DNA from 3 places in the Exiguobacterium sp. s125 genome. Region 1 is predicted to be linked to each of the others. Evidence: a T-box and tRNA genes for the amino acid it is inferred to sense, from the RefSeq annotation. Region 1 holds a T-box; the other regions hold tRNA genes.
What was found. The T-box of region 1 lies ahead of argS (arginine--tRNA ligase). A T-box ahead of a tRNA ligase gene usually reads a tRNA of that ligase, here a tRNA-Arg.
Positions count from the first base shown of each region.

Region 2: it encodes a tRNA-Arg, which carries the amino acid that the T-box ahead of argS (arginine--tRNA ligase) is inferred to sense. The anticodon was not compared.
Region 3: it encodes a tRNA-Arg, which carries the amino acid that the T-box ahead of argS (arginine--tRNA ligase) is inferred to sense. The anticodon was not compared.

Region 1 covers NZ_JACSMI010000003.1:53,400-63,832, reverse strand. Annotated here, with positions in the region: gene KNQ05_RS10000 (PucR family transcriptional regulator) at 1-1,208, opposite strand, end outside; gene KNQ05_RS09995 (alanine/glycine:cation symporter family protein) at 1,371-2,747, shown strand; gene KNQ05_RS09990 (sulfite exporter TauE/SafE family protein) at 2,812-3,666, opposite strand; gene KNQ05_RS09985 (TVP38/TMEM64 family protein) at 4,300-4,944, opposite strand; gene trhO (oxygen-dependent tRNA uridine(34) hydroxylase TrhO) at 5,184-6,101, shown strand; gene KNQ05_RS09975 (alpha/beta hydrolase) at 6,211-6,987, opposite strand; gene KNQ05_RS09970 (GGDEF domain-containing protein) at 7,003-8,679, opposite strand; T-box leader at 8,809-9,029, shown strand; gene argS (arginine--tRNA ligase) at 9,086-10,433, shown strand, end outside.
Region 2 covers NZ_JACSMI010000001.1:495,480-505,912, forward strand. Annotated here, with positions in the region: gene KNQ05_RS02370 (acyl-CoA thioesterase) at 1-399, shown strand, start outside; gene KNQ05_RS02375 (phosphocarrier protein HPr) at 465-728, shown strand; gene racE (glutamate racemase) at 812-1,621, shown strand; gene rph (ribonuclease PH) at 1,618-2,373, shown strand; gene KNQ05_RS02390 (XTP/dITP diphosphatase) at 2,370-2,966, shown strand; gene KNQ05_RS02395 (metallophosphoesterase family protein) at 2,973-3,479, shown strand; tRNA gene KNQ05_RS02400 (tRNA-Arg) at 3,547-3,620, shown strand; gene KNQ05_RS02405 (hypothetical protein) at 3,725-4,249, shown strand; gene KNQ05_RS02410 (hypothetical protein) at 4,276-5,283, shown strand; gene tig (trigger factor) at 5,396-6,688, shown strand; gene clpX (ATP-dependent protease ATP-binding subunit ClpX) at 6,922-8,187, shown strand; gene lon (endopeptidase La) at 8,257-10,433, shown strand, end outside.
Region 3 covers NZ_JACSMI010000001.1:245,263-255,695, forward strand. Annotated here, with positions in the region: gene ppaX (pyrophosphatase PpaX) at 1-66, shown strand, start outside; gene KNQ05_RS01125 (acyltransferase) at 50-532, shown strand; gene kapB (sporulation phosphorelay system protein KapB) at 562-942, shown strand; gene KNQ05_RS01135 (tetratricopeptide repeat protein) at 1,041-2,522, shown strand; gene trxB (thioredoxin-disulfide reductase) at 2,583-3,545, shown strand; gene rapZ (RNase adapter RapZ) at 3,658-4,527, shown strand; gene KNQ05_RS01150 (gluconeogenesis factor YvcK family protein) at 4,527-5,525, shown strand; gene whiA (DNA-binding protein WhiA) at 5,522-6,478, shown strand; gene KNQ05_RS01160 (hypothetical protein) at 6,561-6,797, shown strand; partial or broken gene clpP (ATP-dependent Clp endopeptidase proteolytic subunit ClpP) at 6,939-7,523, opposite strand; tRNA gene KNQ05_RS01170 (tRNA-Arg) at 7,704-7,779, opposite strand; gene KNQ05_RS01175 (RNA polymerase factor sigma-54) at 7,968-9,116, shown strand; gene KNQ05_RS01180 (glutaredoxin family protein) at 9,113-9,376, shown strand; gene KNQ05_RS01185 (sugar-binding transcriptional regulator) at 9,495-10,433, shown strand, end outside.

The DNA of each region.
Region 1 (10,433 bases):
TAACGGTCGGCTTTCAAGTAAAGATAAAGTAACGAACGTTCAGGTAATGATTCCATCCGAATGCCGGCTTCTTCTTCGATGCGCCGCATGCGGTATAAGATCGTATTCGGATGGACGTGAAGGTGGGCGGCAACTTGTTTGACGTTTCCATCGTAATGCAAAAACCACTCGAGCGTTTCGCATAAAGAAGCTGTGTGTTTCAAGTCGTAAGCGCGAAGACGTTCGATTTCTTCCAGTCGAACCGTCCGTCTCCGTAGGCGTTCTGAAAAGATAGGTAATAACTGGAATAGTCCGAGTCGCTCGTATCGCGTCACATTTTGAAGTTCGAAAGGATAGGCGTCTTTGAGACGTAAGACGATACCTGCTTCTTCGTAACGTTCTGGAATCGACTGCACGCCGGTGAAAACTTCACTGCTCGATACAACAAATTCTGTATAAGAAAACCGTTCGGCGAGTAGTTGGCGGAATGACTGGATGAAAGCATCGAACTGAATGCGTTCATGCTGAATGTCACGATCGTTTGTGCTGATCCACAAAATAAAATCTGTCGTGTCGTATGCATACAGCAGGGGACGTACCGTCTGTTGAATCGTCAATAAATAACGGAGGCGATCGGCTAGACGCGGCGTAATGGCTTCCGGGAAACGGATGACCATTAAGCGACTGATTCCCGGCGGAGCGAGATGAAGTTTTGAGAACGTCTTTAGGATTTCACTTTCGGGTAACTCTTCATGGAGTAACTCAAAAAAGAATTGCTCCGTCTGTTCTTCTTGCCGTTTTTTTTGCATGTCGATTGCAAGCAACTGTCGTTGTGCAAGCATGGCACCTTTCTTTAAATCGCCTAGCTCTGAAGCCGTGAAGGGAGTGTTGCGAGCGATTGACCAAATGTAACCGAGAATCTCCATATCTTGTTTAATGGCAATGGCGACGCGGTCGTTCAAACCAACGCTCGTCCGGGCAGTGATGACGAGTGGATCATCTTGAGCCGCTAAGCTTTGGATGACCTCATCTTTCCAAAGTTGATCGATGACGGATTCAGGGACACGGCGGCCGATGATGGTAGCGACACGGGCAGGGTCTGTATCAGTCGTATGCGTACTGTAGGCGAGCAGACGATGATTGCGGTCTTCAATCGTTATCGGTGCATTGAGTGCGAGGCCGATCGCTTCTGCTAAATCATCGAGGGAATGGTACGTTGCTTCTAACATAAATGAAGTTCCTTCTTTCTCTATCGTATTCCTTATGTTTAGTATACAACCGTTTGTGTATAACCACAAAAACAATCGATTTATATTGTAGGAATAAACAAAAATATGCTAAGGTGAGCGGCAGAGTCAACTGAGATAGAGATAGAGAGGATTTGGAGTGCGATGGAAGTGTTACACATGATTTCATCATGGATTTGGGGAATCCCGAGCATGGTGTTATTGGTCGGGACGGGCTTATATTTTACGGTTCGTCTTCGAGGATTACAGTTTCGCCGGTTAAAACAAGCGTTTCAACTCGCATTGACGAAAACGGGGCATGGTGAAGGGGAAATCAGTAGCTTTCAAATGCTGATGACGTCACTGGCTGCGACAATCGGGAATGGGAACATCGCCGGAATTGCCGTCGCTTTGACGATGGGGGGGCCAGGTGCAATCTTTTGGATGTGGGTGATTGGTCTCGTCGGGATGGCGACGAAGTATGCCGAGAGTCTGTTAGCGATTTTATTTCGTCAGCGAAACGATCGTGGTGAAATTGTCAGTGGACCGATGTACTACATCGAGAAAGGTCTTGGAAAAAGTTTTAAGCCGTTAGCGGTTGCGTTTGCCTTGTTTGGTCTGATTGCTTCTTTTGGCGTCGGAAATACGGTCCAGGCGAATGCGATGTCGACGGTATTGAAGCAGACGTTCCACATCCCGTTACTTGCTTTTGGAGTTGTACTAGCCGTCGCGGTCTATTTCTCGATTCGTGGTGGGCTTGAGCGTGTGAGTTCAATCTCGACGATTTTTGTACCGGTGATGAGTTTGCTCTACATCGTGGCGGCACTCATTATTTTAGTTCTTCAAGCGAACCAAATCATTCCCGCGTTAGGGCTGATTGTACAATATGCGTTTCAGCCGCTGGCACCAGTCGGCGCATTTGCGGGTGTGTCCATCATGGTTGCCATGCAGGTTGGTGTCGCACGTGGTATTTTTACGAACGAAGCCGGACTGGGAACAGCTGCTTTAATTGCCGGGTCTGCTAAAAGTGAACGACCTGCAGAACAAGGATTGATTTCGATGACGAGTACGTTTATCGTGACGTTGATCGTTTGTACGATGACGGCACTCGTTTTAATGACGACTGGATTTTGGGATCCGACGGGAGGGACGTTATCAGGTGTCACACATGACGGCTCATTGACAGGAGCGGCACTTACATCGGCCGCATTTGCCAGTGTACTTGGACCACTGGGTCAATGGACGGTTGCCTTCTCGGTCTTCTTCTTTGGGTATTCGACGATTATCGGGTGGTATGTCTATGGTGAGAAATGTCTTGAATATTTAAGTGGTGCGACGAAATTCAATCGCCTCTACCAAGTCATCTTTGCATTAGCAGCCTGTTATGGAGCAATCGCAAATTTAGAATTGTTGTGGCTGGTCGCTGATATTGCGAACGGTCTGATGATGATTCCGAATTTAATCGGGATGTTATTATTATCGAAAATCGTCATTGATCATACAAAAGAGTACGAAGCCGGTACGATTCGAAAAGTTGCTTAACAAGAAATAGAGAAAAATAGCCGTCCCCTTTTTAACGGGAGACGGCTATTAGTATGAGAAACAGTTAAGAGGATGTTGAACGTTTACGGCTGTATACAAGTAACGTCACTAAGAAGACGACGCTAAGGGTCACTAAGACGATTAACGAAGCTGTATTAAAGCCTAACACTTCAAGCAGCACGCTTGTCGCGACCGTTAAGTAAAAGATCCCTAAATACTTTTTGACGAACGGACTTTCAAAGTGTCCCAATTGTTTGGCGCCGATCGGTGCACCGAGTAAGGCGCCGATAATTAACATGACACCGACGAGCAAATCGACATCCGTACTCGCCACTGTATAATTGACGAGTCCAGATAGGACAATCAATAAGGCAGAGGCGATACTTGTCCCGACCGCTCGTTTCAGTTCATAACCGACGATTCCGACGAGTAGTGGCGTGATGATGAAGCCTCCGCTGACACCGAGTAGCGACGATACGAAACCAGCGAACAGACCGGTAAAGGCGAGAGCGACGTAACGATTACGCCATCCGTCTTGCGAACCGTTCGTCGACTTTGGACGAAGGAACTTATTCGCGAAATAGAGTAATAAAGCAATGTAAACAATCGAGATGACGAGGTGTGCCCCGTTGACTTCTTCGAGTCGAAGGACGAGGGGCGTTGCAATCGTCGAACCGATAATCCCGACACCACCGATGACGAGACTATCACGCCAAACAACGTTTTTTAGACGAAGATGAGAGAGTGTTCCGGAAACGGTTGAACCAAGTGTCAACATGAGGCTTGTCGCGATGGCGATACTCGGGGTAAATCCAAGAATCAACAAGAGCGGCGTCAAAATGATTCCGCCCCCGATTCCGAAGAAGCCAGAGATAATGCCAATAAAAAATCCAAGCGGTAAAAAATAATAAAATTCCATGCAGGTCCATCCCTTCACAATCCATAGTACGTTAAGTATCGCAAGGGCGGAGCGGAAAGTAAAAGGGAACGGCTCCTTCAAGGGGGTTGAAGGAGCCGTTAAGGGGATTATTCTGTTGATGGAGTGACAGATGCCGCTCCATCGATTCCGGTACAAAAATTACGTACGCTCAATGATACCGGTGACATTGAACGAGGGTGCAAGAGAGACGATGCTTGGACTTGCTGACGAGAGGAATACCCGTCTTAAGGAGTCGATGAATCGTAAATATAGATTCATTATAGGAATGAAGAAGTTGGAAAATCCATCCTATTTTATTGAGTCGAAACGTGAACATTATTCTAATATTGGTCTTACCAATTAAATGTAAGCGTTATCAATAATGTCTAATGTGTGAACAGTATTTTTATATAATTATAGCGAATGAAAATGATTCAAAAGACCTAGCCTTAATCGTAAGTCGATTTAGGCGTAGTTCAGGTATTGTTCTATCATGAACTAAAATAACATCTGATTCATAAAGAAGGGTGGCATAACCAAAAAAAGATGGAACATCACATGTAAGCGATCTTCCATCCGGATAGTGAAATAAAATAAACACTTGGGAAAGTCATGTGTTTTTGAGAAAATTGTTTATTTGTTCTTACCTTCAATTACATTTTCTAGTTCACGTAAGTTTTTCGTACGACGTGCGAGTGCCCGGCGTTTAATCCATTCTTCCATACCGCGACTGATTCCCCAAATCGCAAGTAGGATCAGGAAAAGGAACAGTAGACGAACAGGTCTTTCTAAAAAACTGGACCACTCTTTGCCGATCAAAGAAAACAAAATGACGACAATCAGGCGGCCGGCGCCAGCTGCAATTAAATACGTACGGAGTGATAACTGAATCATCGCCGAGATGGATGTAATGATAAAGGCCGGCATGAACGGGAGCGAAAAGAAAAAGCCGAGCGAAATCGGACTCATGTGACGAACGCGTTCAATCCAGTGTTGTGCTGCCTTATGATTTTCAAGCCACCGAGTGACTGGACGGCGAAATAAATAGCGGATACAAGCAAACACGACGAGTGAACCTAACATGCTGCCGACCCAAGATACGAGCACTCCCATCCAAAAACCATAGGTCGCCGCGTTCGCGGAGATGATCAGGACGAGTGGGAGGAATGGGAATAGTGATTCTAAGAAGGGTGCAATCAATCCAGTCGAAGCTCCACCCGGAAGATCTTGTAGAAATATAATCATGTGCTCGATCCATTGACGGATAGTTTGGAGCATTCGGAATCCTCCTTACAAAATAAACTGCTGATTTCTATTTTACCTCTTTCCGCATCAGAAAGGGAATTGAATTACGATGTAAGTGTCATGGATTTGTCGATTGTACAATTGAATCGGAGTTGGTATTATACTTAAATGGGTGCGTTTTGCAGGCGTTCCCAGCTAGCTATTAGCTATGACGCTTCGTTCGCCAACGTTCGTTTTACTGCAAAAAACTGACATGGGGGCCAATGAGGATTATGAAACCTTATCGCGTACTATTATTTTATAAGTATGTTCCGATTGAAAATGCGGAACAAGTAACAAAAGAGCACCTGGCATACTGCAAGGAACTCGGAATCAAAGGAAGAATCTTGATTGCACCAGAAGGTATCAACGGAACACTTTCTGGAACGGTCGAACAAACAGAACAGTACATGCAAGATTTACTAGCGGATCCGCGCTTTAGCGACATCGAATTTAAAATCGATGAAGTCGAAGAGCATACCTTCAAAAAAATCTTCGTGCGTTACAAAAAAGAGCTCGTCACATGGCGTTTTGAAGATGAGTTTAATGTCCCGAAAGAAAATGCAGCCTATCTTGAGCCTGCTGAGTGGAAAGAGATGATGCAAAATGAAGACGTCGTCATCTTAGACGTCCGAAACAACTACGAATACGATCTCGGTCATTTCAAAAATGCCGTCAAGGTCGACGTTGCGGCGTCACGTGAGTTTCCACAGTGGCTCGATGAAAATGAGCATTTGTTCGAAGGGAAAAAAGTCTTGACGTATTGTACGGGTGGCGTACGTTGTGAGAAGTTCACGGCTTATTTCCGTAAACGTCAAAACAGCGACGACATCTTCCATCTGAAAGGTGGCGTCGTCATGTACGGAAAAGATGAAGTCACGCGTGGAGAAGACTGGGAAGGGGAGCTGTACGTGTTCGATGAACGCGTTCAAGTACCTGTCAATGAAGTCAATCCGACTGTCGTATCCGAGTGTTACTACTGTGGTAAGGCAGAAACACGTTATGTTAATTGTGCGAACCCGGAATGTAATCGTCAGCATTTCTGCTGTGAAGAATGTGAACCGAAAGTAATGCGTTCATGTTCCGACGAATGCCGGGAACATCCGCGGAATCGTTATGAAAAAGAACTGACTGAAGAGCTCGTGAAATAAGATGAAAAAGGATGATGTGTGCTCGTTAGAGCGTACATCATCCTTTTTAGGTTGTACCACTGAAAAAGACGTGTCACGCAGATGATTCAAATGCGTTAACACTTAATTCTTATGAAAAGAGAAATCGGAGCACGTCCGGCATACGTTTCGCCCACGCTGTCTCATGGTGAATACCGTCTGCGATGACGGTGTATTGCATCTGCTCGACTTTTTGACGTACTGCCGCCGAGATGACATCATTCGTGTGCAAATAATCTTCTTCCGTCATCGGACCGCTGACTTCTTTTGTCCCGATATCCATGTAGCAACGGTGCGCGTCAGACAGTGGGAGACTTCGCTCGATGAACTCAAGTAAAGAAGAGAAGTTCGCCCATCCGGCTGTCGATAAGGCGGCGGCACGCGTGATGACTTCCGGATAAGCAAATAGGCCATATAAGGAAATCACGCCGCCCATCGAGCTGCCAATCATCGTTGTATCAGTCGGAATCGTCGCATAGTGCGAATCGATGTACGGTTTCAAGTCATAGATAATCCATTCCATATAAGCTTTCCCGTTTCCACCGATCGTCGTCCGGTGTGACGGATATGCGGTTCGCATCAATAACGCGTCATCCGTCCAAGGCGCATATTCATCGTACCGGTCCATCGGGTCATCCGGGCTATCGATGGCGACGATCATTGCCTGTAGACCGACTTCGTGGAGGGCGAGATGAACATCCCATCCTTTACCGAAGGAAGCACTCGCACCACTGAAGACATTTTGTCCGTCATGCATATAGATGACGGGTAATGCAACATCCGTCGCGACCTCAGGGGGACGATAAATCCGCAATGTCCGCCGTTGTTGATTCATCGGAAGCGATAACTCAATTTCAGTAATAGACATGTAAAACACAACCTTTCAAAGATTAGCGTAGTGGGCTGTACAATTTCGACCATTGTGTTTTCCGCCGACATACAGTGCGTGATCTGCCTGACGTAATGATTCTTCAAATGTGCGTTGGTAAGGATGTTCTACTGTATCGACGCCAAGACTGACGGTAATAGAGAGAGGGTGATCGTCGACAATGAAGGGGCGATCGAGAACGGTGTGACGAATTTCTTCAGCAATGGAGATTGCTTGGTCTTGTAAGCAATCCGCAATCAAAACAACGAATTCCTCCCCCCCATAACGTGCCGCGAAGACGGAATCGTTGCGGTGGATGACGTATTTAATCCGTCTTCCGAGCTCACGTAAGACGAGATCTCCGACTTTATGTCCGTACGTATCATTGACGTATTTAAAGTGGTCGATATCAAATAGGATGATCGACAGCGGAAAGTGTTCGGAAGCAAACTGGCGTGCCCCCTCTTCATAAAAAGCACGGCTGTTCGGGAGATCGGTCAAGGCATCCGTCCGGCTTTCGGCATACAATTGAAAGTTTTCTTGGGAACGCTCGAGTACGCGGCAAAATGTCCGAAGCAGGCGATAAATTTCATCCGCTTTTGCTTCATCATAAGCATCAGCGATTTGATGAAATAAAACGATTGAGACATCGACTTCTCCACTTGTGATGGAAGGAATCGCGAGCATCGAATGCCGATCGACGGGAAGCGAGAGTTGGACATCATTTCCCCAGTCGAACCGAAGGCCATAGAGAATCGGAGTCCGCAGATCATTCGCTGATAACGTATGAAATAAAGGTAAGACATCAACTGTCTTTTTTGTCCGAATGTCATAGATGATTTGTTTTCGTTGCTGCTGAATAGAAAGCCAGCCGTCGGAGAAATCAATTAGATGAGGTAAATCAATCAGTAAGGATTCAATCGCTTCCCGTTCAAAGCGTGAAACGAGCAACCGTTCCTTCGCATCGTCGAACCGTTTAGCGTTGTGTGTAGCTTGTAAGGATGCGCCACGCTGTTGTAGGAGTTGCTTGAATAAGAATAAAATTAAAGTCGAGACAGTCGCAGCAACTAACGGGTTTTCATCATAAAACCAAATCCCGAGAAGCGCGCTTAAAATACTGATTCCGTAAACGAGTGTCTGAAGTCGGATGAGGCGGGTCCAGTCATACTTTAAGTTTAAGAAACGATTGACGAATCGGCATTGAAGATAGGAAATAAGAAAGACACCCACCAGATAACCGACAAACGGGATAAGTGATTCGGTATAAGTAAAGCCCGGGCCGGTCGGACCTCCAAGTAGCAAGTAAGCGGAGGCGGGAACTGAGATATAGACGATGTCGAATAAGACGTTGACGGGGTACAGGTAGATGAATCGTTTTATCCGAATTTCTTTTTTATGCGAAAATAATTGGAAAATCAGGACGCCGAGTTGACTCAAAATGACGGCAATCAATAAACCGTAATTAAGAAAAATGAATAAAATAATACCTTCTTGAAATGTATAATAAATCCCACCACGGCGGATGTTATCGAATTGGAAGAGGAGGACTAAAATGAGAAGATAACTTGCATTTCCAAGCGATATCGCTGGGTTCATATGGACGGGAAAGGCAAGCGATGCAAGAAACAGCAAAACAACAGTAAGTGCTAAAGTGATCCAGCTCATACGTGCTACTTTTCGATAGTAAACCATAGCGGAATAGACCCCTCTCTGTGGCGATCCTTCTGTATCTATACCCGATTTGTGGAAATTATGATAAGTGATTTACAAAAAAATAAGGTTGAGAGAAATCGAGTCATTGCGTATAATGTGAAAGATATCAAATCGTCGATGACGAAGAAAGTAACGGTTTTATCTTGTCAGCCAGCGAATCAGGAAACGGTGGAAGCCTGAATGGACAAAGAAATCGTGAAACGCACTTCAGAGACGCTATCCGAATCGTAACGATCAGGCGTAGCCGGGGGAACCCCGTTATCCCCAATTAAGGTGGGTGTCGAAAACGACACCAAGAAGAGTGGTACCGCGGTCATTCCGTCTCTTTGCGAGTTGCGCAAAGGGCGTTTTTTATTGGAAAAAATAAACTGTTGGAGGTAATACAATGAGCTACAAACAACAATATGCTGAAGTTTTACAAGGAGTCATCGGAGACGCATTGACACTTGAACAAATTGAGCAACTGATTGAACAACCGAAACATGAAGACCACGGAGATCTCGCATTCCCTTGCTTCTTGTTGGCGAAAGCATTCCGCAAAGCACCCAACATGATTGCAGTAGATGTCGCTGAAAAAATCGATAATCCACTCTTTGCGAACGTTCAACCAGTCGGACCATATGTCAACGTCTTCTTGAACCGTGAGGTCGTCTCGCAAGAAATCGTCAATCGTGTCTTAAACGAAAAAGCGGACTACGGATCAAGTGAGTCAAATGGGAAGACGATTGTCACTGACTTCTCTTCACCAAACATCGCGAAGCCGTTCTCGATGGGACATTTGCGTTCGACGGTCATTGGAAATGCATTAAACCAAATTTCACGTAAAAAAGGATATGAGGTCGTTGGGATCAACCACTTAGGCGACTGGGGCACGCAGTTTGGTAAATTGATGGTGGCTTACAACATGTGGGGTAAAGAAGAAGATGTCCGGGCTGAGCCAATCAAAGAACTATTGAAACTCTATGTCCGGTTCCATGAAGAAGCAGAAAGTAAGCCGGAACTTGAAGATGAAGGTCGGGCCTGGTTCAAAAAACTCGAGCAAGGTGACGAACAGGCAACCGTTCTTTGGAAATGGTTCCGTGAAGTTTCACTCGTCGAATTCAGCCGTGTTTACGACATGCTTGGTGTACAGTTCGACAGCCTGAACGGAGAAGCCTTCTATAATGACAAAATGCAGCATGTCATTGACTTATTAGAAGAAAAAGAACTGCTCGTCGAGTCTGAAGGCGCGATGGTCGTTGATCTTGAAGCAGAAGGTATGCCACCTGCGCTAATCAAGAAAAAAGATGGCGCGACGCTTTACGCGACACGCGACTTGGCAGCTGCGGTCTATCGTCTCGAGACGTACCGTTTCGAACAAGCATTTTATGTTGTCGGCGGAGAACAAGCGCTCCATTTCAAACAGTTGTTTGCGGTTTTGAAAAAGCTTGGTTTTGATAATGTTGACGGCATGCACCATGTACCATTCGGTCTGATCATGAAAGATGGCAAAAAGATGTCGACGCGTAAAGGGCGGATCGTCTTGCTTGAGGAAGTCCTTCAAGATGCAATCAACGTCGCAAAACAAAATATCGCCGAGAAAAATCCGAACCTTGCGAATGCCGACCAAACAGCACAACAAGTCGGCGTCGGCGCAGTCATCTTCCATGACCTTAAAAACGAACGCATGAACAATATCGAGTTCGATCTCGAGCAGATGTTGAAATTCGAAGGGGAGACGGGTCCATACGTTC
Region 2 (10,433 bases), on a different contig from region 1:
GGGACGAAACTCGATGTTGCGGTTCGCTTCGCTGAGACGGATGCCTACGGTCATATGAACAATCGGGTCCCGTTCGTCTATTTTGAGGATGTCCGGACGTTGATGCTTGAAGAGACAGGCTACTCGTTAGCAGATGACGGAATCGTCGTCGTCGCGGATGCGCAGTGTAACTACATCCGCCAAGTTTATCCACGGACGCGGCTTGCAGTCTACGCCTATCCTGTTCAAGTCGGAAAAGCCTCGTGTGACGTCCATTACGCGGCATTCGATGACGAAGAGCAACTGATGTTTACAGGACGAACATCGATGGTACAAATCGATCGTGCTGGGAATGCTTTTCCATGGGATGAAGCCTATAAAAATTCCTTGCAGAATCGATTCGAATCCGTTATCATTTGATAATGAGTTCACATATTCGAAAACGACTCACTAGTACGTTATTAGTGGAGGGAGATTTCTTAATCATGGAAAAAACATTCAAAGTCATCGCAGATTCAGGCATTCATGCTCGTCCTGCAACACAACTTGTCAACACAGCTTCAAAATTCCAATCAGATATCAACTTGGAGTACAACGGAAAGACTGTTAACCTTAAGTCGATCATGGGTGTACTTTCACTCGGTATCGCTAAAGATTCAGACATCAAAATCGTTGCAAACGGTGACGATGCTTCTGAAGCAATCACGACTCTTTCAGACATGCTGACAAGCGAAGGTCTTGCTCAGTAATCCTTTTATCTACATTCTCGGACGCCGGTCTTGCACCGTCGTCCTTTTTTGTTACCATAGAGGATAGGAAGGTGAGATATGACGTGAACAAACCAATTGGAGTATTAGATTCTGGGGTCGGCGGCTTGACGGTCGCGCGTGAGCTGATGCGGCAGCTTCCTCATGAACAAATCATATATGTCGGGGATACATTACGCTGTCCCTATGGACCACGACCGGAAGAAGAAATCCGGCAATTTACATGGGAGATGATTGATTATCTTGTCGCGCAGGATGTCAAACTGATTGTCATCGCCTGTAATACAGCGACGGCAGTCGTCCTGAAAGAAGCACGGGAAAAATTGACGATTCCAGTCATTGGCGTCATCGACCCAGGAGCACGGGCGGCAGTCAAGGTAACGCGATCGAAACGAATCGGTGTCATCGGGACGAAGATGACGGTAGAGAGCAATTCTTATGAAAAGGCATTACGACATGTCGAAGGGCAAGTTGTTGTCGAATCACTTGCATGTCCGCCGTTCGTCCCGCTCGTCGAGTCCTCACAGACGACAGGTGCTTACGTCGAACGTGTCGTCGCTAATACATTACGTCCATTGCTTTCGTACGACATGGACACGTTGATTTTAGGGTGCACCCATTATCCGCTGCTCGCAGATGTCATTGGACGAGTCATCGGACCAGACGTCCAATTGATTTCTTCAGGAGACGAGACGGCGCTCGAAGTCGCGGCTCTCCTCGATTACAATGGAATTGCAGCAGGAAATGATTTTATACCGGAACATGTGTATCATGCGACAGGTGACACGCGTTCCTTTGAACGGATCGCGACCGATTGGTTGAGTCAACCAATCCAAGCAAAACGATTAGTACTCGGAACGGAGGAAACGACATGAGAATCGATCAACGAGAATCTACGATGATGCGTGCGATTGCGTTTGAGACGAACGTGAATAAACATGCGGAAGGTTCCATTATGATCGCAGTCGGAGACACGCGGGTCTTGTGTACGGCAACGGTCGAAGAGAAAGTCCCGCCCTTTTTACGGGGGAAACGTCATGGTTGGATCAATGCGGAATATGCGATGTTACCACGTGCGACGGCGCAACGGACAGCGCGCGAGTCGGTCCGTGGTAAACAGACAGGTCGGACGATGGAAATCCAGCGTTTGATCAGTCGGGCGTTACGTGCTGTCGTCGACTTAGAAAAACTAGGTGAACGGACGGTCTGGATTGATTGTGATGTCATTCAGGCGGATGGCGGAACGAGAACGGCTGCGATCACAGGCGGTTTTCTTGCCCTCGTCCTCGCAGTAGACGGTCTGATTCAAAGCGGGAAACTGACGGATACACCAATCAAAGAAGGAATCGCAGCCGTCTCGATTGGAAAGGTCGGTCAAGAGCTGCTCCTTGATCTCTGTTATGAAGAGGATGCTGCAGCCGATGTTGATTTGAACTTAGTCATGACCTCTTCCGGGAAAATCGTCGAGATGCAGGCGACAGGTGAAGAGGCGACATTTTCGAAACGGGAAATGCTCGATATGCTCGAACTTGGGGAAAAGGGTATTGAAGAACTCCTGCGTGCCGGTCAAGACGCATTAGGTGCTTCGTGGTGGTATGTTGGAGAAGAAGTGGGGGAACATCGATGAAAATCATCGTCGCGACCCGCAATGCCGGGAAAGTGAAAGAACTCGAAGTGATGCTCGGGAAACTAGGTTATGACGTATCTTCTCTACTGGATTACGAAGCTGCACCTGAGACGGATGAAACGGGTGTAACTTTTGAAGAAAATGCTGAACTGAAAGCGAAAGAAGCAGCTGCTTACTTCGGTCACGCGGTTCTTGCCGACGACTCGGGACTCGAAGTCGACGCGCTCGACGGGGCGCCTGGTGTTTACTCAGCGCGTTTTGCAGGTCTAGAAAAATCAGATGCAGCGAATAATGCATTGTTGCTCGAGAAATTGGGCAATCGATCAATCGAAGAGCGGACAGCGCGCTTCGTCTGTGCATTGTCACTTGCGAAACCTTCTGGGGAGACGTTGACTGTACGCGGTACGATGGAAGGTCTCATCGGATTCGAAGCGAAAGGTGAGCATGGTTTCGGTTATGATCCTTTGTTCATCGTCCCATCTCGAAATCAAACGGCCGCCGAGTTAACAAAAGATGAGAAAGCGGCGATTAGTCATCGCGGGAATGCGTTGAAAAAACTTGGATTAGCACTGACTACTTTTTTAGGAGAGTGATCAACGATGAAAGCATTAATCGTTAGTGATAGCCATGGTCTCGAATCGGAACTTCTGACAATCGTCGAACGGCATCCGGAAGCAGAGGTTGCGTATCATTGTGGAGACTCACAGTTGACACGGATGGACGAATCATTATATCCCTATCGTGTCGTTAAAGGGAATTGTGATTATGGTAACGACTTTGCCGATGAGGTACTTGAGCCTTTTGGCGCAGTCAATCTATTATGTGTCCATGGTCATCGTCAAGACGTGAAATACAGCCTCGATCAATTAGTCCATCGTGCGGATCAAAAAGCAGCACAGGTCGTGTTGTACGGTCATTCGCACGTGGCGAAAGCGGAACAAAAGGATGGTAAACTCTTCATCAATCCGGGTTCGATTCGTATGCCGCGACACCGTCCTGAAAAAACGTATGCGATTTTGACGCTTGAAGAAGATGCGTATTCCGTTGATTTTTACGATCTGACAGGTGAACAGATTAATGCTTTACATTTAGAAGGCACGCTTTAAGAAAAGATTTTTTGTAATGTGATTGACACGAAAGAATTGTTTTAGTATAGTTTATTCGTGTTGACACGTCCCAATAGCTCAGCTGGATAGAGCAACGCCCTTCTAAGGCGTCGGTCGGGGGTTCGAATCCCTCTTGGGACGCTATAATTAAAATAGAGACTGCCCTTACGAGGGTGGTCTCTTTTTTTTATTATGATTTTCGATTATAATCAAGGTATCATGAACTTAAAAAGGGGATGTGGACAATGAGGAAACGAATCGGTGGAATCCTCCTTCTGACAGTTGCTCTAGCTGGTTGTAGCGAAATAACGAATACGGTCGACGACGCAAAACAACAAGTCGTCGAAGTGAAAAATAATGTTGATTATGCAGCGGAACTACAAACGATTGCGAAAGATACATCACGTGTCACGTCAGAGCTCTCGGCTAAGCTCGATCAAGCAGCGGAGAAGGCACGCGAATCGGCAAATCCAGAACAAACACTGGATCAACAAATGGAAAAGCTGAAAAATGATGAGACGGTTCAAAAGTTAGAGAAAGAGCTCGATCAAATCGACGAGCGTCTGTCTAGTCTCGACAGTCCGCCGGCCGAACTAAAGAGTTTGAGTGATAAGTTAAAGCAGTATGTCGATCAATCAGAGTCGATGACACGTCTTCTTGAGACGGACGTCTCGCTCGATACGTTGAATCAGCTTGGAGTCGAACAAGGGCAACGACTGCAAGACGCAATATCTAGTTGGACGGAACGACTCGATCCCTTCACAAAATAAGAATGATTGGTAGAGGAGGAGAGCGCATGAGTGAATCCCGTTGGATGGAACGACCGCTGGAACAGGAACGGATGCGACTCGCACGGATAACGAGGGTCGAGCGAGATGAACGGATGAAGCGACTCGATGACGTGGCGATGAGTGATGACGACATTTTGTATAGGGTATATACGATGCAAGATGCTTTTTCTGAGAGTAAAGAAGAACGAGAACGCTTCATCAAAATAGCGGAATCGTTTTTGACAGTCGAAGGAGTTGAGCAAGTGCTTGCGCTCTTCCTCTTTGAGCATGGACAGGCATACCCGCTTCGTGTCGCGCTTCGGACAGCCTCACCATACTTACCATACGGTCTAGCAGTTAAGTTGGAGGAAGCGGCATCAATGCTTGGACGGCAAACGGAACCAGACAGGGAAGCACGTTCGGACGAATCGTTTTTAACGCGGAAATCGGTCGGAAAGTCGGAAGCGGAATGGATAAACGTTTTTCAAACAGGAACGTACGAACAACAATTCGAGCAGTTACGTGGACTGACGCTTGAAAAGGCGCTTGAATTGAGACGGTATCTTTGCACCTCTTATGCAATCGGTGAGGACGTAAGACAGCAAAGTTTGATCGTCCTTCATACGTTATTATCGCAATTAATGACGGACGACTCATGTTTTCCTTTAACGCTTCGAATCGAACGTTTGCAGCTTGACGTGACATTCGATTCTGCCGAGCAGCTACGTAGACGGTTGGAACAACAGCAGGCGCAACTGCTCGGAGTGCAAGAAGTTTTATTTAGCTTAAGACGGCTCGATCCTTTTCGAGCGCTACTAATGTTGTCCTGGCATCAAATGCTCCACCTCAATCAGGAAGTCGATTTATTCGATATGGATCCGGTCGAGATGATTGAAACGCTTGATGCACTCGCTGGAATGACGTTCGAACGTGATGTGCCCGAAAAAGAACTCGGGGCACTTGCGCGTGACTTATACGATAGTGCTCATCAGATGTTAGAAGAGGGAAAAGCGTACGAGAAGACGGCGATATAGGAAATGCGAGGAATCCATTCGTTCAACAGTGGTAATGCTCGGAATGGATGTGCTATAATGTGACTTGTTGTACACACATGTACGCTAATTGACAATTTTGGAGGGACTCAGCATGACTGCAAAATGGGAAAAACAATCAGGTAGCCTCGGCGTTCTCACGTATGAAGCGCCTGCTGAAGCATTTGATAAAGCGGTAGACCAAGCGTTCAAGAAAGTCGTTAAGACTTTGAACACACCTGGTTTCCGTAAAGGAAAAATGCCACGCACAATGTTTAACAAAATGTACGGTGAAGAAGCACTTTATCAAGATGCTCTTGATATCTTGTATCAAGATACAATCGAAGGTGCTGTCGTCGAATCAGGTATCGAGCCAATCGCGCTTGAAAACATCGACGTTGAAACACTCGAAAAAGGAAAACCGGTTGAGTTTAAAATCACGTTCGTCATCGAACCTGAAGCAACTCTTGGTGAGTACAAAGGTCTTGAGTACACAGCTGTCGAAACTGACGTTACTGACGAAGATGTCGATGCTGAACTCAAAACAATGCAAGAGCGTGGAGCAGAGCTCGTCGTAAAAGAAGACGGCGTCATCGAAAATGGCGACACGGTCGTATTCGACTTCGCAGGTTTTGATGGGGACAACCAATTCGACGGCGGAACTGCTGAAAACTATTCACTCGTCATCGGTTCAGGAAACTTCATTCCAGGATTCGAAGAGCAAATGGTCGGTCTGAAAACTGGTGAGCAAAAAGATATCGACGTTACTTTCCCAGAAGAGTACCATGAAGCATCACTCGCTGGTAAACCAGTCGTATTCAAAGTAACAATCCACGAAGTGAAAGCACAAGAACTCCCTGAATTGACAGATGAGTTCGCTAAAGAAATGGACGAAGAAGTTTCTTCTCTTGATGAGTTGAAAACAAAAATTCGTACACGTCTTGAAAACACACGTAAACAAGAAGCTGATGCTTCAATGCGTGATGAGTTGGTTGAAGCAGCGACTAAAAACGCGACAGTTGATCTTCCTGCAGTTATGGTCGACAACGAAGTTGAGCGTATGGTCCAAGAATTCACACAACGCATTCAATCACAAGGTATCGAACTCGACATGTACTTCCAGTTAACTGGAACGACAGAAGAAGCGATGCGTACTGAAATGAAAGAACAAGCAGAAGAACGTGTTAAAGCACGTCTCGTTCTGAAACAAATTGTTGCAGATGAAAACATCGAAGTGAACGAAGAAGAAGCGCAAGCTGAACTTCAATCGATGTCTGAACTCTACAACATCCCTGCTGATCAACTTGAAACGATGCTCGCGCCACAAGGTGGTCTCGACACGCTTAAAGGTGATCTCCAGTTCCGTAAAGCAATCGACGTTCTCGTTGATAATGCTAAAACGAAATAAGTTTTTTAACTGAACTAAACGATTTCAAGACCTATTTCTGGTCTTGAAGTCGTTTTTTTTGTACGATAGGTCAAACAAGGACAAACATTATCAAAATCTTCAAATCAAACTGTAAAACGCTCGTCCAAGATTTGAAAGACTTTCCTTGTTCGTGCTACAATCATTAATAGTAAAACGTGAGATTGGATGCGAAACGTATCTATACAACTTCCACGTTAAAGGGGTGGACCTTTATGTTTAAATTTAACGAAGAGAAAGGTCAGCTAAAATGTTCTTTCTGCGGAAAGACACAAGAGCAAGTGCGCAAACTTGTTGCTGGACCTGGCGTTTACATTTGCGATGAATGTATCGAACTCTGCAATGAAATCGTTGAAGAGGAACTTGGTACAGAAGAAGAAGTCGAACTAAAGAACGTACCAAAACCGCATGAAATTCGTGAGACATTAAATGATTATGTCATTGGTCAAGAGAAAGCGAAAAAGTCTTTGTCTGTCGCAATGTACAATCATTACAAACGAATCAACGCCGGTGGTCGGGCAGATGATGTCGAGCTTTCTAAATCTAACATCGTCATGATTGGACCAACAGGTAGTGGTAAGACACTTCTTGCACAAACAATGGCACGTATCTTAAATGTTCCTTTCGCGATTGCGGATGCGACAAGTTTAACGGAAGCTGGATATGTTGGGGAAGATGTTGAAAACATCCTCTTGAAACTCATTCAAGCTGCTGATTACGATGTCGAGAAAGCAGAAAAAGGAATCATCTATATTGATGAGATTGATAAAATTGCCCGTAAATCTGAAAATCCTTCCATCACACGTGATGTATCAGGAGAAGGGGTGCAACAAGCACTTCTTAAAATCCTAGAAGGAACAGTTGCGAGCGTACCGCCACAAGGTGGACGTAAACATCCACATCAAGAATTCATTCAAATCGATACGACGAATATTCTTTTCATCGTCGGTGGAGCATTTGATGGAATCGATCAATCGATTAAACGTCGTCTTGGTAAAAAAGTCATCGGATTCGGAAATGATTCTGAAAACCGTAACTTTACGCAAAAAGAAATTCTTGCTGCCGCATTACCAGAGGATCTCCAAAAATTCGGACTAATCCCCGAGTTCATCGGTCGTCTGCCAGTCATGGCGACACTCGAACCACTCGATGAGGATGCACTCGTCCAAATCTTGACGAAACCTAAAAATGCGTTAGTCAAACAATATAAAAAAATGCTTCAACTTGATGATGTCGAACTCGACTTCACAGATGAAGGACTAATTGAAATCGCGAAACTCGCAATCAAACGGAAAACCGGTGCACGTGGTTTACGTTCGATCATTGAGGAAACGATGCTTGAAATCATGTTCGAAATACCATCACGTGAAGATATCGCAAAAGTCATCATTACAGCTGAAACGTTGACTGGTAAGCGTGGTCCGACGCTTGAGTTGAAAGATGGTACAATTGAACAAGGTAAAGAAAAAGAAACGGCGTAACACCGTGACAAATCGGCTCGGAGGCTACTTGTACGCCTTTCCGAGCCTTTTTTGTTTAGGAGGAATTTGATGAAGACAAAACAATATCCACTTTTACCACTTCGTGGCGTCGTCGCCTATCCATTAATCGGCTTGACGATTGATGTTGGTCGACCAGTTTCACTAAAAGCATTACTCGCTTCAAAGGAACATGAAATTGATTTGGTCGTCGTGACGCAACGCGACCCAGAAGCAGAACCATCGGTTGACGGACTGCATACAATCGGAACACTTGTCCAAATCGCGAAGATGAGTGAGCTTGGCAATGATACGGTCCGCGTCCGCGTCATCGGTAAGGAACGTGTTCGGATTGAACAAGTCAGTGAAACGGATGAAGGGTATCAAGCAGCCATCGAACCGATTGAGAAAATCGATATCAAAGGTGCAAAACAAGAGGCGCTCGTCCGCTTGATTAAAGAACAATTCGGTCAACTCGTCTCCCGTATCAAAGGCATCGGGACAGACGAACGACGTCGTTTTGAAACGTATGAACGCCTGGATTCTTTGACGGATTACATCACGTCGAAATTGCCGATTGAACTTGCAAAAAAACAAGAATTCCTAGAAGAAAATGATCCGGTCGAGCGGGGCTTGATGTTGCTCGATGTCATGAAGCATGAGTATGAAGTCGTTGAGCTAGAGCGAGAAATGCGGGAACGGACGAAAAAAACGATTGAACAATCCCAACGTGACTATTACCTTCGGGAACAGTTGAAAACGATTCAACAAGAACTCGGAGGGGAAGCAGTTTCTGCTGAAAGTGATGCTGTGAAGTATAAAGAACAGCTAGCGATGCTAGATTTATCAGACACAGCCGTTGCAAACGTTGAAAAAGAAATCAATCGGTTAGCCGTCGTACCGGCGACGAGTCCGGAACATGGTGTCATTCGAAATTACTTGGAATGGTTCTTCTCGCTTCCATGGAATGAGGCGACGGATGATTTCTTGAACGTCGAAGCGGCGTCAGAACAACTCGATGAAGATCACTACGGTCTCGAAAAAGTAAAAGAACGGATTCTCGAGTATTTAGCTGTCCGTCAATTGACAGATTCGTTACGTGGACCGATTCTATGTCTCGCAGGTCCTCCGGGGGTCGGGAAGACTTCACTTGCACGTTCCATCGCTACCGCTCTTGAACGGAAGTTCGTCCGTGTATCGCTTGGTGGTGTACGAGATGAAGCAGAGATCCGCGGCCATCGCCGGACCTATATCGGAGCGATGCCGGGACGAATCATTCGTGGACTGAAACAAGCAGGTACGAACAATCCGGTCTTCCTACTCGACGAAATCGATAAGATGTCGAATGATTTCCGTGGGGATCCATCGTCTGCGATGCTTGAAGTGCTCGATCCTGAGCAAAACAATAGCTTTTCTGATCACTATATCGAAGAACCGTTCGATTTATCGAACGTGTTATTCATCGCAACGGCGAATGATGTCTCGAACATTCCAGGACCTTTACTTGACCGGATGGAATTGATTCAAATCGGTGGTTATACGGAGCAAGAGAAAGCACAAATTGCCGTCCGTCACTTGCTATCGAAACAAATCAAAGAACATGGCTTGAAAAAGAGTCAATTAACAGTCAAACCGGACGCGCTCGAGGAAGTCGTCCGACGGTATACACGAGAAGCCGGTGTCCGGAACTTGGAACGTGTGTTAGGGTCGCTTTGTCGTAAGGCGGCGAAACAAATCGCGATGGGTGAAAAGAAACGTGTCACGGTGACGAAACGGAACTTACCAGACTTCTTAGGGAAACCGATCTACCGGTATGGTCAAGGAGAATTAGAAGATACGATTGGCGCGGTGACCGGTTTAGCGTATACTGCATTTGGGGGCGACACACTGACGATTGAAGTCAGTCTTGCGCCAGGTAAAGGAAAATTGCAATTAACGGGTAAACTTGGTGACGTCATGCAAGAGTCGGCTCAGACAGCATACAGCTTCGTACGAGCGAACGCTGAAACAGTTGGAATTGACCCGAATTTCTATGAAACACAGGATATTCATATCCACGTACCGGAAGGCGCCGTACCGAAAGATGGCCCGTCAGCTGGGATTACGATTGCGACAGCCTTGATTTCTGCTCTGACGAAACGTCCAGTCCGGCGCGACGTCGGAATGACAGGCGAAATCACGTTACGTGGTCGTGTCTTACCAATCGGTGGTCTAAAAGAGAAATCGCTCGCGGCACATCGTGCAGGATT
Region 3 (10,433 bases), on a different contig from region 1:
GTCATCATCGACTCGATGGAACACCTGAGTGACTGGATCGAGGCGCAAAATGGCACGGCGGACTGATCGCTATCACGTCGGGGCGACGAATCCGTTATGGCACATGTACCGGACGGTTTCGTTCTTCAAGATCATGTGGTGTTTCCTCATCATTACAATCGGACGGTTTTCACCGTCGCTCCGCTTTAAGAATGGCTTGTACCGGACGTGTCTCCGGATGAAGATCGGCGACCGGACGGCGCTTGCCTTGATGGTGATGCCGGACACGATGTTCCCGGAACGGATCTCGATCGGCTCGAATACGATCATCGGCTTCAACACGACGATTCTCTGTCATGAGTATTTGACGACCGAGTACCGGATTGGTAACGTGACGATTGGTAGTGACGTCTTAATCGGCGCGAACGTGACGATTTTACCAGGGGTGACGATCGGGGACGGTGCTGTCATCGGTGCCGGTTCCGTCGTTCACCGGGACATCTTACCGAACGAACGCGTCTCGAGTCAGCCGCTTCGCCGGCATGAAATGTGACGAAACTGTGAGAAGGAGGTCGATCCGCAATGAATTATATTCGCTTCACCTATAAGACCGGAAAGTATTTCGGAAGATTATTCGCAGAACGTCCACAAGGTCTCGTCGTTGAAGTCCTCGCCGTCGAGAAACATCCGACGCAAGGTGATCTGCATCAGCCGAACCAAGTTGACGTACCGCTCTTCCATATCCGTACCGCCTTACATCAACACGAAAAAATCACGGTTTCTCCAAGCGTCGTCTATGCATATGACGGAGAGATTCCAGCGTATTCCGACAGCTTACGCCAAGCATTCGAAAAAGATGTTGAGCGTCTACAAAACAAGAATCCGCAAGAAGATGCTTTTGTACGAAAATGCTTAGAGAACTACAAGGAACTCGAAACCATTTATGCGAAACGCTGGGCGTAAACCCCGGCGTTTTTTTCTGTTGCAACGCTATCCGAGATAGGTTATTCTTGTCTCTGCAACTACGAAACTAGATTTATATTATGGGGGCTTGAATCACTATGGAATTAACGGAATACAAAGCAGACCCCTTTGCGATTACAACGCGCCAAGCGGAACTTTTTTATTTTCGCGGACGGAAGGCGCATCGGGAAGGGAGACTCGAAGAGGCGGTCTATCATCTTGACGAAGCGACGACGCTTCAACCAGAAGATGTCCGTTACCTACTACGTTACGCACGTGTCCTGTTCGAAACGGGAGAAATCAATCATGCGAACGACGTATTGAAACGTGTCCGTGCACTCGATGAGTCAAATACCGAATCACTCTTTTATTTAGCGAACAACTATGCGCACGTTTCTTTATATGAAGAAGCAAAAGAATATGCGCTCGAATATTTAAAACATGCGCCGGCAGGCAAACACGCAGAGGCATCGGCCGCACTCGTGGAATTGATTGATCTTGAGCAAGAGCTTGAGGATGACGATGAAGATGAGTTGATTCGTCTCCATGCACAAGCCCAGCGCCAAATCGATAAAGGGATGTTGTTTGCAGCACAGGACACACTCGAGTCCTTGATCGCGACGTACCCGACATTTTGGCCAGCCTACAATAACTTGGCAATCGTCGAATTTTATCTCGGTGAAAACGACCGGGCTTTCCATTCGCTTGAACGCGTCTTAGAAGGAAATCCGGGAAATCTCCACGCGCTTTGTAATACGCTCGTTCTCTTACATGAGATGGGGCAGGATGAAGAAGCGCACCGTCTGTCACGGAAGCTCGAACACGTTCGTTCCGTCAATCTTGAAACACGTTATAAAGTCGCATCGACTCTTGCGATTATCGGTCGTCATGACTTAGCGTACGAAGAATTGAAATTGCTTGAACGCCGTGGCTACCGGGGCGACCCACTATTTGGTCACTGGTTATCGATTTCTGCATTCAAAACAGGACATGTCGAAGAAGCCGCAGCCTTCTTACAATCAAAAGAGGCCGCGAGCTTACGGGAAGAACAAGAGGCATACGACATTCGTCATAACCTTCAGTTTCGTTCAGCCTTGATTCAAGCGTTGAAAACGGAAGATGATGTCTCACGCATTTTCACGGCTTTGCTACTCGGGAAACTAAATGACGAGGAAGCACGGTTGGCCCTTTCGATGATGCCAGAAGTGACGGATCACGAAGATGTCCTGCAGCTGACAGAACAAATTTTGCATGAGATGAATGGACGGGGCGATATCGTCGATGAACGGATTCATCGTGCCTTACAGACGATTCGTCTCGCAGAACATTACGTGTCTGACGAAGAGCGGATGAGTCTCGAAGGCGATTTTTATGAACGGTTTGCCCGACTCGTCCTCAGTGGCGAAACGTTCGACTCGGTCGAACGTTCAGCCGCTGCATTAATCCATCTGTTTCACGAGTTACGGGAAGGGATGTTGATTGAAGAGTGTGCCGAACTGGTTGATGTCTCCTTTGACGAGGTGGCGATGACGATTCGTGCCTACAAACAACACCTGACACCTGCTCGGGCAAAATGTTAGACGTTTGCCATATTCTCACCTATACTCAAATTACAACGAAACTTAAGATGGGGTGGAAACATGACAGAAACTGCTGAAAAAATTTATGATGTCATCATCATCGGTGCAGGTCCTGCCGGAATGACGGCAGCACTTTACGCATCACGCGCAAACCTTTCAACACTGATGATCGAACGCGGTATTCCAGGCGGTCAAATGGCCAACACGGAAGATATCGAAAACTATCCGGGATACGATAGCATCCTTGGACCGGACCTTTCACAAAAAATGTTCGATCACTCGAAAGCATTCGGCGCAGAATATGCGTACGGTGACGTCCGTAGCATCGAGGATGGACGTGCTTTTAAAACGGTCCATGCACACAACAAGGATTATCATGCGCGGGCGATCATCATCGCATCGGGCGCACAATATAAGAAAATCGGTGTACCGGGCGAAGAAGAGCTCGGCGGTCGTGGTGTCTCGTATTGTGCCGTTTGTGACGGAGCTTTCTTTAAAGAAAAAGAATTGTTCGTCATCGGTGGTGGGGATTCAGCGGTCGAGGAAGGTGTCTACTTGACACGTTTCGCGAAAAAAGTCACAATCGTCCACCGTCGCGAAGAATTACGTGCACAAAAAATTCTTCAAAAACGTGCGTTCGATAACCCGAAAATCGATTTCATCTGGAATCATACCGTCAAACAAATCAACGAACAAGACGGTAAAGTCGGTTCGATTGATTTAATCAATACGAAAACGGCAGATGTGACGACACATCCAATCGATGGTGTCTTCATCTACATCGGAATGAACCCGATCACAGGTTACGTCCAAGATCTTGGTATCTTGAACGATCAAGGATATGTTGTGACGAACGAAGGCATGGAGTCAAACATCAAAGGAATCTTCGCAGCTGGAGACGTCCGTGAGAAAACGCTCCGTCAAGTCGTTACGGCAACGAATGATGGTTCGATTGCTGCTCAAAATGCACAGCATTATATCGAAGCGTTACTCGAGGAATTACAGGAATCATCACAGGTGTAAGACAGGAACCAGCTTTGTTGGAGGGGACTTCAATGAGGCTGGCTCTTTTTTTATGCTATACTGAATTTGGAATAAAAAATACACGCGGAACTGTTGTCTGGAGGGCGAAAAGATGGAAGAGAATCAACCGCAATTGGTCATCATCACGGGAATGAGTGGGGCTGGAAAGAGTGTCGCCATGAATAGCTTTGAGGACTTAGGCTATTTCTGTGTCGACAATCTCCCACCGACGTTACTGCCGCAATTGATTGAAGTGATTGGGCAAGTCCGTCCGAAAATTGCCGTCGCCATCGATACACGTGCTCGTGATTTTATTGATAGTTTCTTTGTCGTTTACGAAGATTTGAAAAAAACGAACCTGCAGATTCGTATGTTGTACTTAGACGCACGCAATGACGTCCTCGTGCGCCGCTATAAAGAGTCGCGGCGTTCGCATCCACTGGCGCCGACTGCGTCACCACTGATCGGTATCGAGCGAGAGCGGACGCTGCTCGAAGGATTCCGTGACAAAGCACAGATGCTGATCGATACGAGTGACATCAAACCGCTTGCACTGAAAGAACGCTTGCTCAAAGAATTTACGGAAGGGGAACGGATTCCCTTTACCGTCAATGTGATGTCATTTGGTTTCAAGCACGGACTGCCGCTCGATGCCGATCTCGTCTTTGACCTTCGTTTTCTGCCGAATCCGTTTTACATCCCGGAGTTACGTCCGAAAACGGGACTCGATCTCGAAGTATCGTCATACGTCATGAAGTGGCCGGAAGCAAAATTGTTCTATAAAAAGCTTGTCGACTTGCTCGAGTTCCTGATTCCCCAGTACGAACGGGAAGGAAAATCACAACTCGTCGTCGCCCTCGGCTGTACAGGTGGTAAACACCGCTCGATTACGTTTGCGGAAGCAATCAGTAAAGAATTTGAAAACCAGTATCACGTCGTCACGAATCACCGGGATTATGTTCACGCGAAGGAGGAAAAGTAATGAAATGGGAACGGAAAGTCGTCGCGATTGGCGGTGGAACGGGCTTGTCGACTCTTTTGCGTGGACTGAAGCATTATCCGCTCGACATCACGGCCATCGTCACGGTCGCGGATGACGGGGGGAGCTCGGGGCGCTTACGGACAGAGTTCAACATGTTGCCGCCGGGTGACATTCGAAACGTCATCGTCTCGCTATCGAAGTCCGAGACATTGATGGACCGGATCATGCAGTACCGTTTTGAAACGGGAGAAGGACTTCACGGTCACTCGCTCGGAAACTTGATGCTGACGGCTGCGACGCAGCTCTGTAACGGCTCGTTCGTCGAGGCGATTGGCGTCATGGGACAACTGTTGAATGCGGAAGGGAAAGTCTATCCGGCGACGGAGCGGACGATTACGTTATGTGCGGAGTTCGAAGACGGGACGATCGTCAAAGGCGAGTCGTTGATTCCGAAAGTCGGCAAGGTCATCGAACGGATTTATTTGGAAGAGGAAGATGTCCGTCCGGTACCGGAAGCGATTCAAGCGATTCTTGAGGCCGATGTCATCGTCCTCGGACCAGGGAGTCTCTATACGAGTATCATCCCGAACGTCTTGATTGATGAAATCCGGGAAGCGATTAAACAATCGCTTGCACCTGTCGTCTATATTTGTAACGTCATGACGCAACCGGGTGAGACGACGGCCTTCACGGCGAATGATCACTTGACTGCGCTCGAACGTTTTCTTGGGCAAGGCGTCGTCGATACAATCATCGTCAATAATGAATCAATCGATGCAAGCTATTTGCGAAAATATCAAAAAGATCATGCCGATATCGTCACTTACGATGATGAACGTTTCGTCGAGGCGGGAATTGAAGTGCTCGCGGACGATATCGTCGACTATAACCATCATTTCATCCGTCATGACGCGGACGCGGTCGCGAGCCTCGTCATGCGGAAAGTATTATCGATTCGACGGGTGCGTCAACTCGAAGGGAAGGAGGAATTGACGTGAGTTTTGCTTCAGAAGTTAAAAAAGAATTAACACAGATTGCCATCACGGATCACGAGATGAAGGCGGAGTTAGCGGCGCTCGCACGGATGAACGGTGCGATTTCGTTCGGACTCGGCCGCGGATTGACACTTGATATTTCGACTGAAAATGCGTCGATCGCGCGACGGATTTATTCATTATTAAAACGGGCATACGGGGTCCATCTGGATCTACTCGTCCGAAAGAAAATGCGCCTCAAAAAAAATAACGTCTACATCGTTCGCGTGAAGCAACAAGCCGATAAGATTCTGCAGGATTTAGGCATCCTCGGCGAAGGATTCACGATGATTCGTTCAATCAGCGATACGATTTTAAAAGATGAACGGCGGGCACGTGCCTATTTACGGGGGGCGTTCTTAGCCGGAGGGTCACTGAACAATCCGGCGACGTCGTCGTACCATTTAGAAATCTTCAGTCTCTATGAGGATCACAATGCGGCGCTTCGGAGTTTGACGAATCAATTCGATTTGAATGCAAAAGCAATCGAGCGTAAGAAAGGGCACATCCTCTACATCAAGGAGAGTGAAAAAATCTCTGATTTCCTCAAGGTAGTCGGGGCGACCCATTCGATGCTTCGTTTTGAAGATGTCCGGATTTTAAAAGATATGCGGAATTCGGTCAATCGTCTCGTCAACTGTGAGACAGCGAACCTCAACAAAACGGTCGGGGCAGCGCTCCGCCAAGTGGAGAACATCAAATTTCTCGAACGGACGGTCGGACTCGATGTCTTACCGGACAAGTTACGGGAAATCGCGATTTTACGCGTGACGCATCAAGACGTGACGCTGCAAGAGCTCGGCGAGATGGTCGAGAGCGGCTCCATCTCGAAATCAGGGATCAATCATCGATTGCGGAAAATTGATCAAATCGCGGATAAACTCCGGAATGGTGAGTCGTTGACAGGTGCGCTCTAAAGGGGAAACTTGCGAGATGAACCATAGTCTACTATAATATATAGTCGATGCAACTAAATGTTCGAATTAAGGAGTTTTTGAAATGGCTAACGAAAAAAAACGTATTTCGCTGACAGTCGATGCGAAATTTGATGAAGTCTTGACGAAAAAAGCAAAATCAATCGGTGTACCGAAAAGTACACTCGTGACATTCGCAACATCACTCTTCCTTAAGCAATTGCAAGCAGAAGAAGAGCTTTCACCACATGCGAACGGGATTTACACATTGATTCGTGAAAACCACGACATCGTGTCTGATATTACAGATCTCATCGACTAACACAAACGATCCTTTTCAGGTTCGGGACGAACTTTCATGATTTAATGAAGTTCATGCCCGGCGTGGAGAGGATTTTTTTTTGAAGACAACAAAAAAACGACCGCTGATGTAAAAACATCAACGGTCGGTCGGGTTAACAGATTAAGCGCGCTCCATGACGCGGTCGATGAGACCGTAGTCAGCTGCTGCTTGAGCAGACATGAAGTTATCACGCTCTGTATCGCGTTCGATGACTTCAAGTGGTTGTCCTGTGTTTTCTGCCATGATTTTGTTTAAGTGTTCACGCATTTTGATGATACGTTCTGCATGAATTTTAATGTCTGACGCTTGTCCTTGTGTGCCGCCGAGCGGTTGGTGAATCATGATCTCAGCGTTTGGAAGGGCAAAACGTTTTCCTTTTGCGCCTGCTTGTAAGAGGAAAGCACCCATTGAAGCGGCCATTCCGATACAAATTGTTGAAACTTGTGGTTTGATGAAGTTCATCGTATCGTAAATCGCCATACCCGCCGTGATTGAACCGCCCGGGCTGTTGATGTAGAGCGAAATTTCTTTATCTGGATCCTCTGCTGCTAAGAAGAGCAACTGGGCAACGACTGAGTTGGCGACGTTATCGTCAATCGCGCTCCCGAGAAGAATGATACGATCCTTGAGCAAACGTGAATAGATATCGTAAGCACGTTCCCCGCGGTTGGTTTGTTCGATGACTGTTGGAATTAACATAGTCTTTGCCTCCTTATGATGGTATGTAGCTCATATTCGACTTATTCCTATCATAATCCTTTGGTCAATATTGGTCAAAAGATACGATGCGACTTTTATGTATTTTTCCTGAATGGCATTGAATTAAACATATCAATATAGAAAAAAAGGCAATACCGCGAACGGCATTGCCTGTAGATTCAAAGATGGTACACCCGGAGAGATTTGAACTCCCGACACCTGGTACCGGAAACCAGTGCTCTATCCCCTGAGCTACGGGTGCATGTTTTTTACTGAACAATTAATAGTATACCGACATTTTTTCAGGAAAGCAATACTCGATTGATAAATTCAACATTTTTTTTCGGGCGAAAGATGCTTAAGGAGGACTTTCTAGACGGTCGGAAGATTTTTTTCCTCTATACTATATAGAAGAGTTAAAGATGCAATGGAATGAAGGGAGATCCGACGATGGAACAGCGCCAGGAACAGACGCAACGAATGACGTTATCGACGTCCCAATTGTTTCAGTTGACGATTCTTGAAGAATCATTTGCTGAACTCGAAGAACATGCATACCGAATCATACGCCGGACAAGCGCTTATCGGAATAATCTCAGTAAAACAATCGACGTTGATTTTGGCCGCGTCGCAGACCGTGTCGCTTCATTTGAAGCGACGCTTCTTCAGCAAATACGTTTAGAATCGGTCAGACAGGAAATAGGATATATGGCGGAACAACTCATGACGTACTTAGATACGGATGGATTATTGCGGACGACGGATGCGCAACTGGCAACATTGTTAGAGGCGGACGTCAGTCTCGTAAAACAAGCACGACACGTTTTACAACGGTGTGAACCGACGGGAATTGCGGCACGTTCCGCGCACGAATGCCGGTTGTTGCACGCGCTCGAACTAGATGACGCGTTATTGATTGATGTCGCGACGGATTTGAATGAAGGGATTGCTGTCAAACAAGTACTTCAAGACATTGATGATGCAACAGACCGGATACGGATCAAAGCGGCGCTCGATCGGTTACCAAAAGCACCGGTCCTTCCGGAGACGACCGTTCTGACGATTCCGGAAGCAGACATCGAATACCGTGACGGCGAGTTGACGATCAACTGGTCTGATCTCGAAATCGACCGGAGCTGGGCGGACCTCGATGAAGCAAAACCGTTCTTGAGTGCATATGAACGGAGACGGACGACGCTTCGGGCGATTCTGGACGTCATCATCGAGCGACAGCTCAATTGGTTTAAAGGAAAGCTCGAGCTCGCGCCGCTGACGAAAAAAGAAGTGGCGGAAGTGACGGGGCATCATCCGTCGACGGTTGGACGGGCGATTGCGAACAAAACGGTCAAGACGATTCAGGGCACGATGTTACTCGAAGATTTTTTCGTCTCACGGACGACGACCGGGACGTCGAGTTTCTTAGTTAAGGTCCGGATCGCTCAACTGCTCGAAGCGTCGCCTGTTCCGATGAGTGATCAACAATTGACGGACCGTCTCACAGCGGAGGGAATTACGGTCGCGAGACGAACGGTCGCAAAATATCGGGCAGCCCTTGGTTTGACCCAAGCGGACTTCGAGAGACGAGAGGAAAATTCATGATGCGAACAAAAGAAAACATGCACTTAACACTCTATTCACGTCCGGGTTGTACACTATGTGAGGAAGCCGCCATCTTGCTCGATTTTGTATTAGATGAATTTCCCGAATGGACATTCGAAGAAATCAACATTGACAACGATGCGGCGCTCAGTCTGAAGTACCTCTACGAAATACCGGTTCTCGCACATCAAAACGAAATCTTAAGTTATGGAAAATTTGAGACAGAGGCGGTAAGAAATCGTTTACTTGAAAAAAGATGACGGTCGAGACTTGAAACAAAACCAAGGTACTGTTATGATAGCAATGTACCAAGTGGGACAAGATATGACACGCGGGACGTAAAGTGTCCAGCAATTTGAGAGGAGCGGGAGTTACATGATTCGGCAGTTAGTACAGATCCAAAAGCGAATCGTGCCTGATCTGATTGAAGAAATGCAGACACGTTACGACATTCTTCATTATGTACGCCTGATGCAACCGATTGGACGACGAACACTTGCGACGAGCCTTGGCTTGACGGAACGCGTTCTACGCCGGGAAGTCGACTTCTTAAAAGAACAAGACTTACTGGAAGTTGCGACGCAAGGCATGTCCTTGACGGATGAAGGGCGGACGGTATTACGAAGCATGCACAGTGTGATGGCGGAACTCGCCGGGATCTCCGATATGGCGAAAGCCTTAAAAGAGAAGCTTGGTGTAAAAGACGTCGTCATCGTACCGGGTGATTCGGATCAAACCTTCTGGGTGCAACGCGATATGGGACGGGCAACAGTTGCCCGCTTAAAACGTGAACTTTCAAAAGACCACAATACGATCGCAGTTACAGGTGGAACGACGATGGCTTCGGTCGCGGCGATGATGTCGCCCGATAAGGAAAATCGTCCGATGACGTTTGTACCCGCACGAGGCGGTCTTGGCGAAACGCTTGAACTTCAAGCGAATACGGTCTGCTCACGCATGGCTTCACGTGCCCAAAGCGACTATCATCTGCTTCACATTCCAGACATGGTCAGCACCGAGACATTCGTCAAGATGGTCGAGGAGCCGAGCATTAAAAATGTCTTACAGATGATTAAAGATGCTTCAATCGTGGTACATGGAATTGGTGAGGCAAAAACGATGGCAAAACGTCGTCGTGCTTCGACAGCTCTTTTGGAACAGCTCGAAGACGAGCAAGCCGTCGCAGAAGCATTCGGATATTATTTTGATCGGGACGGAAACATCGTCCACCGTGTCAAAACGGTCGGACTACAACTCGACGACTTGAAAAAAGTCGAACACGTCGTGGTTGTCGCCGGTGGTCATTCGAAAGCAGAA